2 regions of the Clostridioides sp. LIBA-2809 genome follow, and region 1 is predicted to be linked to the other one. Evidence: riboswitches for the same ligand, from Rfam matches in the RefSeq annotation. Region 1 holds a riboswitch; the other holds the start of a gene.
The links. Region 1 has a riboswitch for FMN ahead of ACTG44_RS01305 (ECF transporter S component). Riboswitches for the same ligand answer to the same signal wherever they lie in the genome.

Region 1 (8,030 bases):
AGCATGTAAATACAACTGATTCAGCAGTTAGAATAACACATGTTCCTACAGGTGTAGTAGTTCAGTGTCAAAATGAGAGGTCTCAGCATCTAAATAAAGATAGAGCTATGAGATTTTTGATGGCAAAACTGATAGAACTAAAAGAATTGGAACAAAAGGAAAAAATAGAAGATATACAAGGAAAATATTCACAAATAACATGGGGTAGTCAAATTAGGTCGTATGTTTTTCAGCCATATAAATTGGTTAAAGACCATAGAACAAATGCTGAGTTTGGAAATGTAGACAGTGTAATGAATGGAAATATAGACCTATTTATTAATGAATACTTAAAAATGAATAAAACAGTTTAATAAATATGCACTGTAATTAAGATATATGTATAAGAAGGTTAGTGCTTACTATGCACTTACAGCACTTAGGCTGAGGACGACAACCCTCAGCCTTCGTTCTGTTTATTATACTTATGAAAAAACTAACATTAGGAGTGAAAAAATTGGATATAAATCAAATCTTAAAAAAAGAATTTAATCTTAGAGATGAGCAAATAAACAATACATTAAAACTTATTGATGAGGGTAATACAATACCATTTATAGCTAGGTACAGAAAAGAAATGACTGGTGAGATGAGTGATGTTACACTAAGAGAATTTCATGAAAAATTGATGTACTTAAGAAACCTTCAAAGTAGAAAAGATGATGTAGTTAGACTAATAGATGAGCAAGGCAAGTTAACAGATGAAATAACAAAAAATATAGAAAAAGCAAAGACATTACAAGAAGTAGAAGATATCTATGCTCCATATAAACAAAAGAAAAGAACTAGAGCAACAATAGCTAAAGAAAAGGGATTAGAAAATTTAGCGTTGTCAATACTAGAGAATAATCTAGATAGTATAGAAGTAGAAGCAAAGAATTATATAGATGAGGAGAAAGAAGTTCTTTCTGTTGAAGATGCATTAAAAGGAGCTAGAGATATAATTGCAGAATTAGTTTCAGATGATGCTAAGATTAGAAAATATATAAGAGAATTAGCATTAAGAGAAGGCATGATAGTTAGCAAAAGCTCTACTGATGAGAAATCAGTTTATGATATGTATTATGATTATAATGAAGCAGTAAAGAGCATGGCTCCACATAGAGTCTTGGCAATAAATCGAGGAGAAAAAGAGAACTTCTTAAAAGTTAAGTTAGAAATAAATAATGATAAAGTTTTAAATTACATAATAAATGAATATGTAAATGATAAAAATTTCAAAAATAAGGAAGAAATCGTAAGCTCAATAGAAGATTCTTATAAAAGATTAATTTTTCCATCAATAGAAAGAGAAATAAGAAATCATTTAACAGAAATAGCTCAAGAAAGAGCTATAAGTGTATTTGGAAAAAATGTTAAAAGTTTATTGCTTCAACCACCAGTTAAAGACAAAGTAGTTATGGGATTTGACCCTGCATTTAGAACAGGATGTAAAATAGCTATAGTAGATAAAAATGGTAAACTATTAGATTATACAACAGTATACCCAACAGACCCTCAAAATAATGTGGAAGGGGCAAAGAAAGTCTTAAAAAGATTGATTGAAAAATACGATATAGATATAATTTCAATAGGTAATGGTACTGCATCTAGAGAATCAGAAACTTTTGTATCAGAAATGATAAAAGAGATAGATAGGGAAGTACAATATGTTATAGTTAGTGAGGCTGGAGCCTCTGTCTATTCAGCATCTGAACTTGCAAATGAAGAACATCCAGATATAAATGTATCAATAAGAGGAGCTATATCTATAGCTAGAAGATTACAAGACCCATTAGCAGAGCTTGTAAAAATAGACCCTAAAAGTATTGGTGTAGGTCAATATCAGCATGATTTAAATAAAAAAAGACTAGAAGAAGTATTAGATGGTGTTGTTGAAGATTCTGTGAATAGTGTTGGAGTAGATTTAAATACAGCATCATACTCTCTATTAGAACATATTGCAGGAATAAGTAAAGCTATTGCAAAAAACATAATAGCATATAGAGAAGAAAATGGAGATTTTACATCGAGAGTACAACTGAAAAAAGTAAAACGACTTGGACCTCAAGCATTCACTCAGTGTGCTGGATTTATGAGAATCTTAGATGGTAAAAACCCACTAGATAATACAGGTGTGCATCCTGAAAGTTATGACATATGTAAAAAAATGATTGAGATAATAGGGTATTCTTTAGATGATATAAAAAATAAAAATATAGAAGAAATAGATGAGAAAATAAAAGAGATTGGTCTAAAAGAATTAAGTGAAAAGCTAGAAGTAGGTCAAGTTACTTTAAGAGATATTATAGCTGAAATTAAAAAGCCAGGAAGAGACCCAAGAGAAGAAGGAATAAAACCTATTCTTAGAACTGATGTCTTAAAAATTGAAGATATACAAGAAGGCATGTCTTTAAAAGGTACAATTAGAAATGTTGTAGATTTTGGTGCATTTGTAGATATTGGAATAAAAAATGATGGGTTAGTTCATAAATCAGAAATGAGTAATAGCTTTGTAAAAGACCCTATGAGTATTGTTACAGTAGGAGATATAGTTGATGTAAAAGTTATTGGAATTGACTTAAACAAAAAAAGAGTAGCTTTATCAATGAAAAAATAAACAAGTTTATGTATTGTTATTTTGAATTCTATATTTGTAAATACAACTTATAGTAGGTATGAGTATTAAAAATTAAAAAAGTATATTGTAAAAAACAATGTTAAAAAGAAGTAAGAGAGTCTTGAAAATCAGGAGGAAAATGAATGATTTTTATAAAAAATGGTAAAATAAACACCATAACAAATGGAATAATTAAAGGCGATATCCTTATAGATGAAGGAAAAATAATAGAAATAGGAGAAGACTTAATAGCACCATTAGATGCAGATATAATAGATGCAAGTAATAAACTTGTGTTCCCTGGATTTATAGATGCTCATACTCATTTGGGTCTATGGGAAGATGGGATAGGTTTTGAAGGGGCAGATGGAAATGAAGAAACTGACCCAATAACACCACAATTAAATCCTATAGATGGAATCAATCCAATGGATAGAACATTTAAAGAAGCTTTTGAGGGTGGTATAACTTCTGTCTGTACAACACCTGGAAGTGCAAATGTTATGGGAGGTCAATGTATAGCTATAAAAACACATGGAAAAAGAATTGATAAAATGGTAATAAAAAATCCAGTTGCATCTAAAATAGCATTTGGAGAAAATCCAAAAAGTTGCTATGGTCAAGATGACAAATCTCCTCAAACTAGGATGGCTATAGCAGCCTTGCTTAGAGAAAATTTAAAAAAAGCGGAAGAATATCTAGAAGAGATTGATTTATATGAAAGTCATGATGATGAAGACTGTGAAAAGCCTGAATATGACATAAAAATGGAAAGTTTAATACCTGTGCTGAGAAGAGAAATTCCTTTCAAGGCACATGCTCATAGAGCTGATGATATGTTTACAGCAATAAGAATTGCAAAAGAATTTGACTTAAAACTTACATTAGACCATTGTACAGAGGGTCATCTTATTGTAGATGAATTGGTAGAAGAAGGATTTCCTGTGATAGTAGGTCCATCTTTGTCAGAAAGGTCTAAATTTGAACTTAGAAATCTGACATTTAGTACAGCTGGAATACTTTCAAATGCAGGTCTTGATGTATGTATAATGACAGACCACCCAGTAATACCAGTTCAATATCTTCCAATATGTGCAGGCATAGCAGTTAAACATGGTATGAAAGAAGAAAAAGCAATAGAATCAATTACAATAAATCCAGCTACGGCTTTAGGAATAGGAGACAAAGTAGGTTCTATAGAGGTTGGCAAAGATGCAGATATAGTAATTTGGGACAATTCTCCACTAGAGATTCAAAGTAACGTACTTTACACTATAATAAATGGCAAAGTAGTATATGAGAAAAAATAACTTGACAATTATTAAAAAATTAACTAATATAAGAGTGTAAGGAAAATTAAAAAATCAAAGAAGATCTTCGGGGCAGGGCGAAATTCCCTACCGGCGGTATAGCCCGCGAACTACTTAGGTGGTTGATTTGGTGAGATTCCAAAGCCGACAGTAAAGTCTGGATGAGAGAAGATATTTATGGAATATAAATAAGTTTATTTTAGTTTGTTTAAACTATATCCATAAAAACTCGAAGATAGGATCTTCGAGTTTTTTGTTTTTCCTAAAAAATATAAACTATTGATTAGGAGGAAAGTAGTTATGCAAAATACAGTAAAAAGAGGTAATATGATTTCAACAAGAACTTTGGTGGTTATGTCAATTTTATCTGCAATATCTTATTTATTGATGTTTATTCAAGCACCAATACCAGGTATTTTTCCAGATTTCTTAAAAATTGACTTATCAGATATCCCAGCAATATTTGGTGGTATGTCTTTAGGACCATTGGTTGGATTTGGTGTAGTTGTAGTAAAAAATATACTACAAATGATAACAGCAACAACAACTGGAGGAGTAGGAGAATTTGCAAATATATTAATTGGTGGTTCTTATGTACTTATACTTTGTTATTCATATAAGAGAAGTAAAGATTTAAAGGGTGTAGTAATTGGATTTGTATTAGGGACAATAGCTATGACTATAATTGGTTCATTGGTAAATTATTTTGTAATGCTGCCACTTTATGGGCAATTAATGGGACTAGATGCTATAATAGGCCTAGGCTCAGCTATAAATCCTCAAGTTCATGATTTATTTACTTTTGTAATTTGGATGATAGCTCCATTTAATGTATTAAAGGCTGTTATAATATCTTTAGTAACATTACCACTTTATAAAAAAATGGGAAATGTAATAAAAAAATAATTAGACAAGAAAATATAAAATTTTAAAATTAAATGTATTGAATAGCCATAATTTATTTATAACTTCGGTCCTATATTGTGATTGATATATTAAATAGATTATGGCTTTATTAATTTATCAAAAATTGTATATAAAATAAGAAATATTTAGGCAAATTTAATTTTTAAAATAAAGGAAGAATTAAAACGATTAACTATTAAAATACTAAAAAGGTATCTATAATACACAGAGCGAATTCATAATAAATAAAAAATAAAGATATTATAAAAAATAAATAAAGATTTATGCTTAATTTTTTAATAATATCTAATTTAATAATGATAGGGGTGTAGATAGATGAGTATATCTAAAAAATTGAAAAAATTATTTTTAGATGATAAAGGGTATTATTTTAATAGTAATTGGGAAAATATTCATATAAGTGTTGATAACGAAGAGTTGAAAATGCCTTTAAAGTATATTACAAATGAATACATTGAAAATATGGAAAGTGTAAAGTATGATTATCGTGAATTAAAAAATATAAAAAATCAAACTGATGGGATGTGTATTCTAGCGATAAGGCAAAATTATAAAGCCCTAGAGTATGTAAAAAAGCAAACAGAAGAATTATGTTTAGAGGCGATAAGGTATAACTATAAAGCACTAAAATATGTAAAAGAACAAACAGAGTATATATGTCTTGAAGCTATAAAAAAGGATTGTAATGCACTTAAGTATGTAAGAAACCAGACAGAGAAGCTTATTATAAAAGCAATAAGATATTCTTCAAATATAGATGTTGTAAGTATACTAAAAGCTTTAGAGGTTCAAACAAGAAGTATATGTTTAGAAGCAATTAAAAAAGATGGTAGGTGTCTTGCATATGTTAGAGAACAGAGTGAAGAACTATGTATAGAAGCGATTAAGCAAAACTATAAAGCATTACAATATGTAAAAAATCAAACAGATAAGATGTGTATGGAAGCTGTAAATCAAAATGGTATGGCACTGCAATATGTAAACAAACAAAAAGATGAAATATGTATGGAAGCTGTCAAACAAGATGGAAGAAGTCTGCAATTTGTTAATAATAAAACAGAGGAAATATGTATAAAAGCTATAAGATATTTAGATAAAAAATATAATATTAAAGATGTGTTAAGTTACATAGATAATTATACAGAAGATATATGCATAGAGATTGTAAGACAAAATGGTAAGATGTTAATGTATATAAAAAATCAGACAGAAAAAATGTGTATTGAAGCAGTTAAAGAGAATTATAAGTCTCTTAAATATGTAAAAGAGCAATCTGAGAAAATATGCAAAGAAGCTTTAAAGCAAAGTTGTAAGGCAAAAGAGTATATAAAAATTATTATTGAAGACTGTATATAATGTCTAGATATGGCCATCAATAAAAAAAGATAAATAGAAGTACTTTATAATAGTCTAGGCTTATACTATAATTAATTAAGCAGTGATATAAATTCACATGACGATTATATCAAAATGGAGATGAATTGATGGCAAAAATATATTTAGAAAATGAAAATAAAACTAGAGAAATAGGATATAAATTAGGTAAACTTTTGAAAGAAGGTAGTGTTATCTGTTTAGTAGGAGATTTAGGGGCTGGGAAAACTACAATGACACAAAGCTTAGCAGATTCATTAGGTATAAAAGATTATATAACAAGTCCAACTTTTACTATAATAAATGAATATGAAGGTAAAATACCTTTGTATCATTTTGATGTTTACAGAATAGGTAGCAGTGATGAAATGTATGATATTGGATATGATGAATATATAAATTCAAAGGGAATTTGCATAATCGAATGGGCTAATCTAATAGAAGATATACTTCCAGAGGAATATTTAAATATAGAATTAAAGTATAAAGATGATGGAAGAGAAATGATATTAACTCCAAAAGGAGATTTTTACAAAGAAATAGTTGAGGAGTTGACTAAATAATGAAAATACTAGGTATGGATACATCTTCTATGGCAGCAAGTGTATCAGTTGTAGAAGATGATAACTTAATATGTGAGTTTACAGTGAACAACAAAAAAACTCATTCGCAAAAACTTATGCCAATGATAGAAAGTATGTTGAACATGAGTGATTTAAGTATAAAAGATATGGATTTATTAGCTGTATGTATAGGGCCTGGGTCATTTACAGGTCTTAGAATAGGTATGGCCACAGTAAAAGCTATGGCTCATGTAAATAATATACCAATAATAGCAGTGAATTCTTTAGAATCTCTAGCAAATAACATGAATCTATGTGATAGGAAGATATGTTGTATATTAGATGCGCAGAAGAATCAAGTCTATTCAGCTAAATATAAACTTGAAAATGGAGAGCTAATAGAATTAGAGGGTGTTAATGTTGTGGAATTTGACACTTTATTAGAGGAAATAGTATCAAGTGATGAAGAATTTATAGTAGTTGGAGAAGCTGTATATAAGTATAAAGATAAGTTAGAAAATATAAAAAATGTAAAAATACCATCACCAGCTAATAATGTATCTAATGCAGGAAGCTTATGCTCTTTGGCATTAAGTAAATATAATAAAAATATAGATGTACATACTTGTTATACAATAAATCCTATGTATATCAGAAAATCTCAAGCTGAAGTACAATACGATGAAAAAATGAAGAGGCTAAATGATGAAAGATAATACAAAACTAATAGTAGATGATATAAAAATAGAAGAAATGACTATTAAAGATATAGATGAAGTTTTTGAAGTAGAAAAAAATTGTTTTGAAGATTATTGGTCAAAAGAATCTTTTAGAAAAGAGTTATCTAATGAAGTAGCAAGGTATATAGTAGCTAAACTAGATGGAAAAGTTGTTGGATACGTGGGAATTTGGCTTATACTTGATTAAAAAATAGCTACGCACACTCGTGACTTTAGTCGTGAGTTAGTAGCTAAAGTAGTCAGCATATAGGGAAACTTATATGTAGAGATAGGAAAGAACCTATCTAATACTACTTGAATTGCTGGAAACCCCTAAAGCTAACTAAACTAAAACATAAGGATGAAATAAACCTAAGTGTGAAAGTTACGAAAGTAGAAAAAATTGGTTAGATGGTATAAGGTTAAACCCTAAGTACTTTAAAATGGGCAATCAGCAGGTAAGCTCCGAATAGGAGAAACTTCAACGACTATTCCTCTT
Region 2 (8,030 bases), 1.7 Mb from region 1:
TAGCTCCATACTTTTCAATTTTTACCCCACCTATACCTGAAATATCTTTCAGTTGCTCTTCATCAAGCGGATATCTTCCACTTATTTCTTTCAAAGCCTTATTGGATAAAACCATATATGGAGGTAATTTTTCTTTTGTTGCATATTCTTCTCTAATGCTTAATAGTTTTTCATATAGAGCATTATCTGAATTAACCTCAAAGAATTCACTATTAACACTCTCTAAATCGACATTTTTTTCTTTATATTGTTTAGTTATATTATTTTTTTCGACATATTCTTTAATTGCTGTTTCAAAGTCTCTACCATATTTTTGATACTTAATTTCCCCTACTCCAGATATATCTAACATTTCTTCTTTATTAACTGGATAACTACTAGACATAGCCCTAAGTGTCCCATCTCCAAATACCATATATGGAGCTATTCTTTCTTCACTTGCAATTGAGTGTCTAAGCTCTCTTAATACACTATATAACTCATCTTCTACCTCTAATGATTTTGTAATCACAATTTCTTTAAATTCTACTTTCACTTGACCTTTTAAAACTTTCATAGACATATCATTCAATCTTATTGTTGGAAAACTTCCTCTATTTCCATTACCTAAAGTCTCAACCAAATCCAAGAAACCATGAGAAACCAATGTATTTATAAAGTTCTTTAAATCTTCACTTGAATAATCTCTCATAATATTATATGTAGATAAGGTGTTTAGTCCAAGTTGTAAAATCTTTTTATTTTTAGAACCTCTAAGTACATCTACAATAGTAGTAACGCCATAACTTCTTTTCATTCTAGCTACACATGAAATGACTTTTTGAGCATCTATAGTCTTATCTACTATTTCACCTTCTACTAAACAGTTACTACAATTATTACAATCTTCTATATAATTTTCTCCAAAGTAATTCAATATTGTCCTTCTATAACATGAATTACTGTAAACCAAGTCAATCATATATTGAAGCTTCTTATGTTGAAACAATTTTCTTTCAGGATTCTCAACTCCAATATCGATTAAATATTTTTGTATATGTACATCTCCTGGAGAAAATAAAAGCACACATTCACTTTTTTCTCCATCTCTACCAGCTCTACCTATTTCTTGATAATAGTTTTCTATACTTTGGGGCATGTTGTAGTGTATAACCCATCTTATATTAGGTTTGTCAATACCCATTCCAAAGGCGTTCGTTGCTATCATTATATCTACATCATCGTTTATAAAGTCTTCTTGATTTTTACTTCTTTCATTTTTAGATAAACCTGCATGATATTTTGACACAGATATATTTCTCTTAGATAATCCATTATGTATATTTTCAACTTCCTTTCTAGTTGCAACGTATATAATTCCAGACTCATTCTTATGATTTTTAATATAATCTAAAATATATTTATTTTTACTAGATGATTTTACTATATTTATTGATAAGTTATCTCTATCAAAACCTGTTATATAACAGTCTGGATTTTCTAAGCACAATAAATTTATTATATCAGCTCGTACCTCTTCTGAAGCTGTTGCTGTAAATGCTGTAATTATAGGTCTTTTAGGCAAATTCTTTATAAAATCGGAAATCCTTCTATAGCTCAACCTAAAATCATGTCCCCATTGAGATACACAATGCGCTTCATCTATTGCGATTTGACTTATGTTGTTATTATTTATTAGTTCAAGAAATTCCTGTGCATCTAATCTCTCTGGAGCTATATAGAGTATTTTATAATTATTTTTTCTAATGTTATTTAATATTTCATTGAATTCTTTGTTACTTAATGAACTATTTATAAAAGCTGCGTTAATTCCCATAGCCTTTAAAGCATCCACTTGGTCTTTCATAAGAGATATAAGTGGAGAAATTACTATTGTCATTCCATCTAATATCAACGCTGGAAGTTGATAACAGATGGATTTACCACCTCCAGTTGGCATTATAGCTAGTACATCTTTTTCGCTCAAAATAGAATTTATTATAGCTTCCTGACCTTTTCTAAAACTTGTATATCCATAGTATTTTGATAATATTTCTAAAGGTTTTTTATTCATATATTTCTCTCCTAATTTAAATTAATTAGACTTCTTTCCTGATTATGTTCAAATTTTTATTTTTATATTCACAATCGCATTATTCCAAAGTTTATAGACATTCTATATTATATATTAACATATTTTTTGAAAAAAATAGTTTGCAAAGTAAAATAATTTATGATACATTCTAAATATAAATTTAATACTTAATCTTCGGGGTAGGGTGAAATTCCCAATCGGCGGTACAGCCCGCGAGCCAAGGTAAAATTTGGTTGATTTGGTTAAATTCCAAAGCCGACAGTAAAGTCTGGATGGAAGAAGATATGTTTAATGAGTTTTTTTGTAGAGCAATTTTGTTGTACTCTTATTAAACATTTATTGTAGATTATTCTAAACCCTGAGTTAATTCTCAGGGTTTTTTGTTTAAAAATTATCTAATTAAACAGGAGGTGTACATATTTTGAATTTTGTAAATCAAAAAGAAAAAGACATTTATTATATGAAAAAAGCTATTGAATTGGCTAAAAAAGGAGAAGGTTTTACAAATCCAAACCCACTAGTTGGATGTGTAATTGTTAAAGATAGTGAGATAATAGGCAAAGGATATCATGAGAAATTTGGCTCTAATCATGCTGAAGTAAATGCTATAAACGATACTAAACAAAGCCTAAAAGACTCTACTCTTTATGTAAATTTAGAACCATGTTCTCATTATGGAAAAACACCTCCTTGTGTTGATAAAATTATTCAAAATAAGATTAAAAGAGTTGTCATATCTACACTAGACCCAAACCCGCTTGTTTGTGGTAATGGAGTAAAAAAATTAAAAGATAACAACATTGATGTTACTGTAGGAATATTAGAAGAAGAAGCAAGAGAATTAAACGAAATATTTTTTTATTACATAAAAAATAAAAGACCCCTTTGTATTGTAAAATCAGCAGTAAGTCTAGATGGTAAAATTGCTACAAAATCACTAGAATCAAAATGGATATCTAATGAGTCATCAAGGTACCTAACTCATAAATACAGAAATAAGTATCATAGTATAATGGTTGGCATAAACACAGTTTTAAATGATAATCCCTTACTAACTTGTAGACTTAATCAAGATGAAATATCTCACCCTACAAGAATAGTAATAGATACAAACCTAAAATTGCCAATTAATAGTAATTTGGTTGAGGATAAAACTAGTAAAACTATAGTTTTCACATGTTGTAAAGACAGTAAAAAATTATCAATATTAAGAGAAAATAATGTTGAAGTCATAATTTCTCCTCAGAAAAATAACTTAGTAGATTTGGAATTTGTAATGTATAAATTAGGAGAATTAAACATTGATTCTGTCCTAGTTGAGGGAGGCTCTACACTTAATGATAGTCTATTTAGAAATAAATTAGTTGATAAAGTCAAATTATTTTTATCCCCTAAAATTATAGGTGGTAAAGACGCACCTACATTCGTTTCTGGAAAAGGAGTAAATCATCTATCAGATTCAACACGATTAGTAATCAATAATGTAACTTTAATAGATGGAGATATTTTGATAGAATCTGATGTTTTAAATTAAATTTTATGAATATATGTATAAAGGAGGTCATAATGTTTACTGGCATAGTAGAAGAAGTTGGAATACTTAAAAGAATTACTGCCAATGGCAAAAGCGGACAAGTAACCATACTATCAAACAAAATATTAGATGGTACAAACCTTGGAGATAGTATCGCTGTAAATGGGGTTTGTCTAACTGTTTCAAACCTAGGAAAAAATGAGTTTACAGCAGATGTTATGATGGAGACAATTCGTTCTACAAATTTAGGTTCCTTAAATACAAATGACAAAGTAAACCTTGAAAGAGCTATGACCCTTTCCTCGAGATTTGGAGGTCATATAGTAACAGGCCACGTTGATTGTAAAGGTACTATTTGTAAGTTTGAAAAAGATGAAAATGCAGTTTTAGTAACCATACGACCAGTTAAAAAACTTTTATCATCAATGATACTTAAAGGTTCTGTTGCCATTGATGGTGTAAGCTTAACTATATCATATTTAGATGATGAAATATTTAAAGTTTCTATTATACCTCATACTAAATTGAACACTACTCTCTTAACAAAAAATATTGGAGACTTTGTTAATTTAGAAAGTGATGTAATTGGAAAGTATGTTAATAGTTTTATGGTTAATAACTACAAGGAATTAAATTCCAATAGTATTAACTATAAATCAAATATAGATAAAGATTTTTTATTTAAAAATGGTTTTTAAAAATAATAAAGGAGTGAATTACATGTTTAATACTATTGAAGAAGCTATTAAGGATATAAAAAATGGGAAAATGGTAATCGTTGTTGATGATGAAGGTAGAGAAAATGAAGGAGATTTACTAATGGCAGCTGAGATGGCTACCCCTGAATCAATAAATTTTATGGCTACATATGGTAGAGGTTTAATTTGTCTACCTGCTACTGAAAAAAAATTTAAAAGTTTAAATATACCTCTTATGGTTAGAGAAAATACAGACACATTTCAGACAGCCTTTACTGTTACTATAGATGGTGCAGATACTCTAACTGGTATATCTGCATATGAGAGAGCTGAAACTGTAAAATTATTCTGTGATGAGAATTCTACAAGTAAAGATTTCAAAACTCCTGGTCACATTTTTCCTTTAATTGCAAAAACTGGTGGAGTTCTTGTCAGAGATGGGCATACAGAAGCTTCTGTAGACCTAGCTAGACTTGCAGGTTTTAAAGAAATTGGTCTTATTTGTGAAATAATGAAAGATGATGGTACAATGGCAAGAGTTGATGATTTAATGATTTTCAAAGAAAAACACAATTTGAAAATTATAACTATAAAAGACCTTATAGAATATCGTAAATTAAATGAAACTACTATAGAAAAGGTGTCTAGTGCTTTCCTTCCAACAAAATACGGTAATTTTGAAATCATAGGATATAAAGATACTTATTCAGACGAAGAACATATTGCACTTACTTATGGAGATATAAAGGAAGAAAATACTCTAGTTAGACTTCATTCCGAATGTTTAACAGGTGATGTGTTCCACTCTTTAAAATGTGATTGTGGATTGCAATTAGAATCTTCTATGAAGAAAATTGTAGAAAATGGAAATGGTGTTTTAATTTATATGAAACAAGAAGGTAGAGGTATTGGTCTTTTAAATAAAATTAAAGCTTATAAACTCCAAGAAGAAGGTTATGATACTGTGGAAGCAAATCTAATGCTTGGATTTGAAGAAGATATGAGAGATTTCTATATGGCTGCTCAAATATTAAAAAATTTAAATATAAAAAGCATAAGTCTTTTAAGTAATAATCCTGATAAAATAAATCAGTTAGAGAAATATGGAATAAAAATAGAAAATAGAGTCCCTATTAATGAAGAAATTAATGACTTTAACAAGTTATATCTAAAAACTAAAAAAGATAAAATGGGACATCTGTTGGATATTATATAGATAGTTATATAAAGATGTTTTTCTACTAAGTAATTATTTGCAATTAATATTAAAAATATTTATAAATATAAATCTATAACATAAATAAAATTGGAGGAAATAAAAAATGATATATGAAGGAAAACTTATTGGAAAAGACTTAAAAATAGGAATAATAAATTCTCGTTTTAATGAATTTATAACATCAAAACTTTTATCAGGTGCTGAAGATTGCCTCTTAAGACACGATGTTTCTCCAGAAAATATAGAAATAGCTTGGGTACCTGGAGCTTTTGAAATTCCTCTTGTTGCTCAAAAAATGTCTAAAAGTGGTAAGTATGATGCTATAATTTGTTTAGGATGTGTTATAAGAGGAGCTACATCTCATTATGATTATGTATGTAGCGAAGTCTCTAAAGGGATAGCAAAAGTATCTTTAGATAATGAATTACCTGTTATATTTGGAATCGTGACTACAGAAAATATTGAACAGGCTATTGAAAGAGCAGGTACAAAAGCTGGAAATAAAGGCTATGATTGCGCTATGAGTGCATTGGAAATGGTAAATTTATTTAAATCTCTAGATTAAATAGTGTCATTAATTAAATGTTAAACCTGTATAAATAATATAAAATACTGAATACCAAAAGGACAAAATATCTTTGTTCTTTTGGTACTCAATAATTTCAAATATAATATATATCCAAGCTCTTACCTATTAAAGTATATAAAGCCGTATAATTTTAGATACTAACAATTCTATCTTTATGTGTTTTTTCAATATATAATTTTTTAAAATTATTTACAATATCATCTACCTGAACAATCTTACCAATATCTTCATAATTATTAGAAATTCCTATACTATTCACATATATTTTTAAATCAGAATATACACAATCATTATGTAAATTTTTAATAATATAAGATATATTCTTAACATCAAACTCATTGTAAGCAAAAAAATCTATTGATTCAGCTCCTCCACTTTTTACATACGAAATAGCAACTACTCTACTTGTAAATGATATTGAAATATAATCTTCCACACAATTACTTAAAAGGATATTTTGTTTAGAAAAAATTATTTTTCTACATCCTAACTGAATAAAAAATTCTTGTAATACTTTTATGTCTATACCTAATGCATCATCTGGAATTAATATGTACAAGGCTGATTTCTTAATAGAAACTTTTGTTTGTATATCTCTAATAAACTTTTCAGTTTCTCCTTCAAATAGATAATGATAAAAAGGCACATTTGGAATAGGTTGTATTGAAAATGATACACTCTCTTTTAAGCCCTTATCTTTATTATAAAATACAAAACAATCACGGCATACTACAACAATATATTCCTTCTTACTGAACAATTTGCATCCCCCCTCAAAACCTCTAAAATATAAATTAATAATCAAGGTTACTTTAAAAATCTTAAAATAATTATAAATACGACTCTAAATATAAAATATCACAAAGATATATATATTACTATTAAAGCTATTGTTTTTATTTATAACACATATTAATAGTATACTAATTATCTATTTTATTATTTTTTTAATTTACCATACAATATAATTAAGAGTAAGCAACAATAAAATACTATGATTTAATAAGTACTTATTAAATATTTATGAGGAGAATAAATTATGAAAACATATTCAATAGAAGATTTAACACTAGATAAACGTAACCTTATAAAAAAATATTCTCTTACTTTAAATGAGAATTTAATTTGGGAGTTTAAACATGATAAATACCATACTATAAAATACTTCACACACAAGTTTGCAGTTAAAGAATCTGTACTGGCACTTTTGTTCAACATACACAAATTGTGCTATGCTAAAATAAAATACTTTGAGTCAAATTTTTCAAAATATGAACCTTATAAATACAGTTATCAAGATGGATTTGTTAAATGTGAAATATATGATATGAGTTTTATGTTGCATAAATATAGTAATATAATGATAGATTTAAGAAATTTACAAGAAATCAAAACTATAGAAGAGTTTAGAATGTTTTGTAATTACTTAGAAAGCTTTGAAGATGGTTTACAAGATTTAATTATATAGTAATTTTAGAAAAAATAAATTTCAGGATAAACTTTATAATAAATAAACTATTTTTAAAAGAAACTTTTAATAACACCTGAGTTATATAATAAAAAAATATTACTGGAATTAAAAATTCCAGTAATATAAACTAATTAAATATTATATTCATATAAATTATATAAACTCTAAACTCTCAAAATAGTTTCACAATTTTTTATCCTAAATGTTCCTCTGGCAATTCACTATGCCACTCTGATACATTTTCTAATCCTTCTATTTCATCTGCAATAAATACAGGGTCTTTTATTCCAGATTTTTTTTGTCTTGTATAGTCTTTTAAAGCAATGAATGCATACTTTCCTAAAAGCGATATTGCGATTAAGTTTATTATAGCCATCAATGCCATAAATAAGTCTGCTAGGTTCCAAACTACATCTACTTGAGTAAGAGAACCAAATAAAACCAT

Region 2: linked by a shared signal. The riboswitch ahead of ribD (bifunctional diaminohydroxyphosphoribosylaminopyrimidine deaminase/5-amino-6-(5-phosphoribosylamino)uracil reductase RibD) and the one ahead of ACTG44_RS01305 (ECF transporter S component) in region 1 are both predicted to bind FMN.

What each region holds. Positions count from the first base shown of each region.
Region 1 covers NZ_CP197004.1:199,848-207,877, forward strand. Annotated here, with positions in the region: one part of gene prfB (peptide chain release factor 2) at 1-353, shown strand, start outside; gene ACTG44_RS01295 (Tex family protein) at 497-2,638, shown strand; gene ACTG44_RS01300 (amidohydrolase) at 2,782-3,948, shown strand; FMN riboswitch at 4,008-4,125, shown strand; gene ACTG44_RS01305 (ECF transporter S component) at 4,249-4,854, shown strand; gene ACTG44_RS01310 (DUF4116 domain-containing protein) at 5,191-6,231, shown strand; gene tsaE (tRNA (adenosine(37)-N6)-threonylcarbamoyltransferase complex ATPase subunit type 1 TsaE) at 6,360-6,812, shown strand; gene tsaB (tRNA (adenosine(37)-N6)-threonylcarbamoyltransferase complex dimerization subunit type 1 TsaB) at 6,812-7,528, shown strand; gene ACTG44_RS01325 (GNAT family N-acetyltransferase) at 7,518-7,739, shown strand.
Region 2 covers NZ_CP197004.1:1,875,162-1,883,191, reverse strand. Annotated here, with positions in the region: gene recQ (DNA helicase RecQ) at 1-2,053, opposite strand, end outside; FMN riboswitch at 2,241-2,362, shown strand; gene ribD (bifunctional diaminohydroxyphosphoribosylaminopyrimidine deaminase/5-amino-6-(5-phosphoribosylamino)uracil reductase RibD) at 2,496-3,608, shown strand; gene ACTG44_RS09010 (riboflavin synthase) at 3,641-4,306, shown strand; gene ACTG44_RS09005 (bifunctional 3,4-dihydroxy-2-butanone-4-phosphate synthase/GTP cyclohydrolase II) at 4,329-5,522, shown strand; gene ribH (6,7-dimethyl-8-ribityllumazine synthase) at 5,629-6,090, shown strand; gene ACTG44_RS08995 (hypothetical protein) at 6,245-6,874, opposite strand; gene ACTG44_RS08990 (hypothetical protein) at 7,154-7,582, shown strand; gene ACTG44_RS08985 (alanine/glycine:cation symporter family protein) at 7,779-8,030, opposite strand, start outside.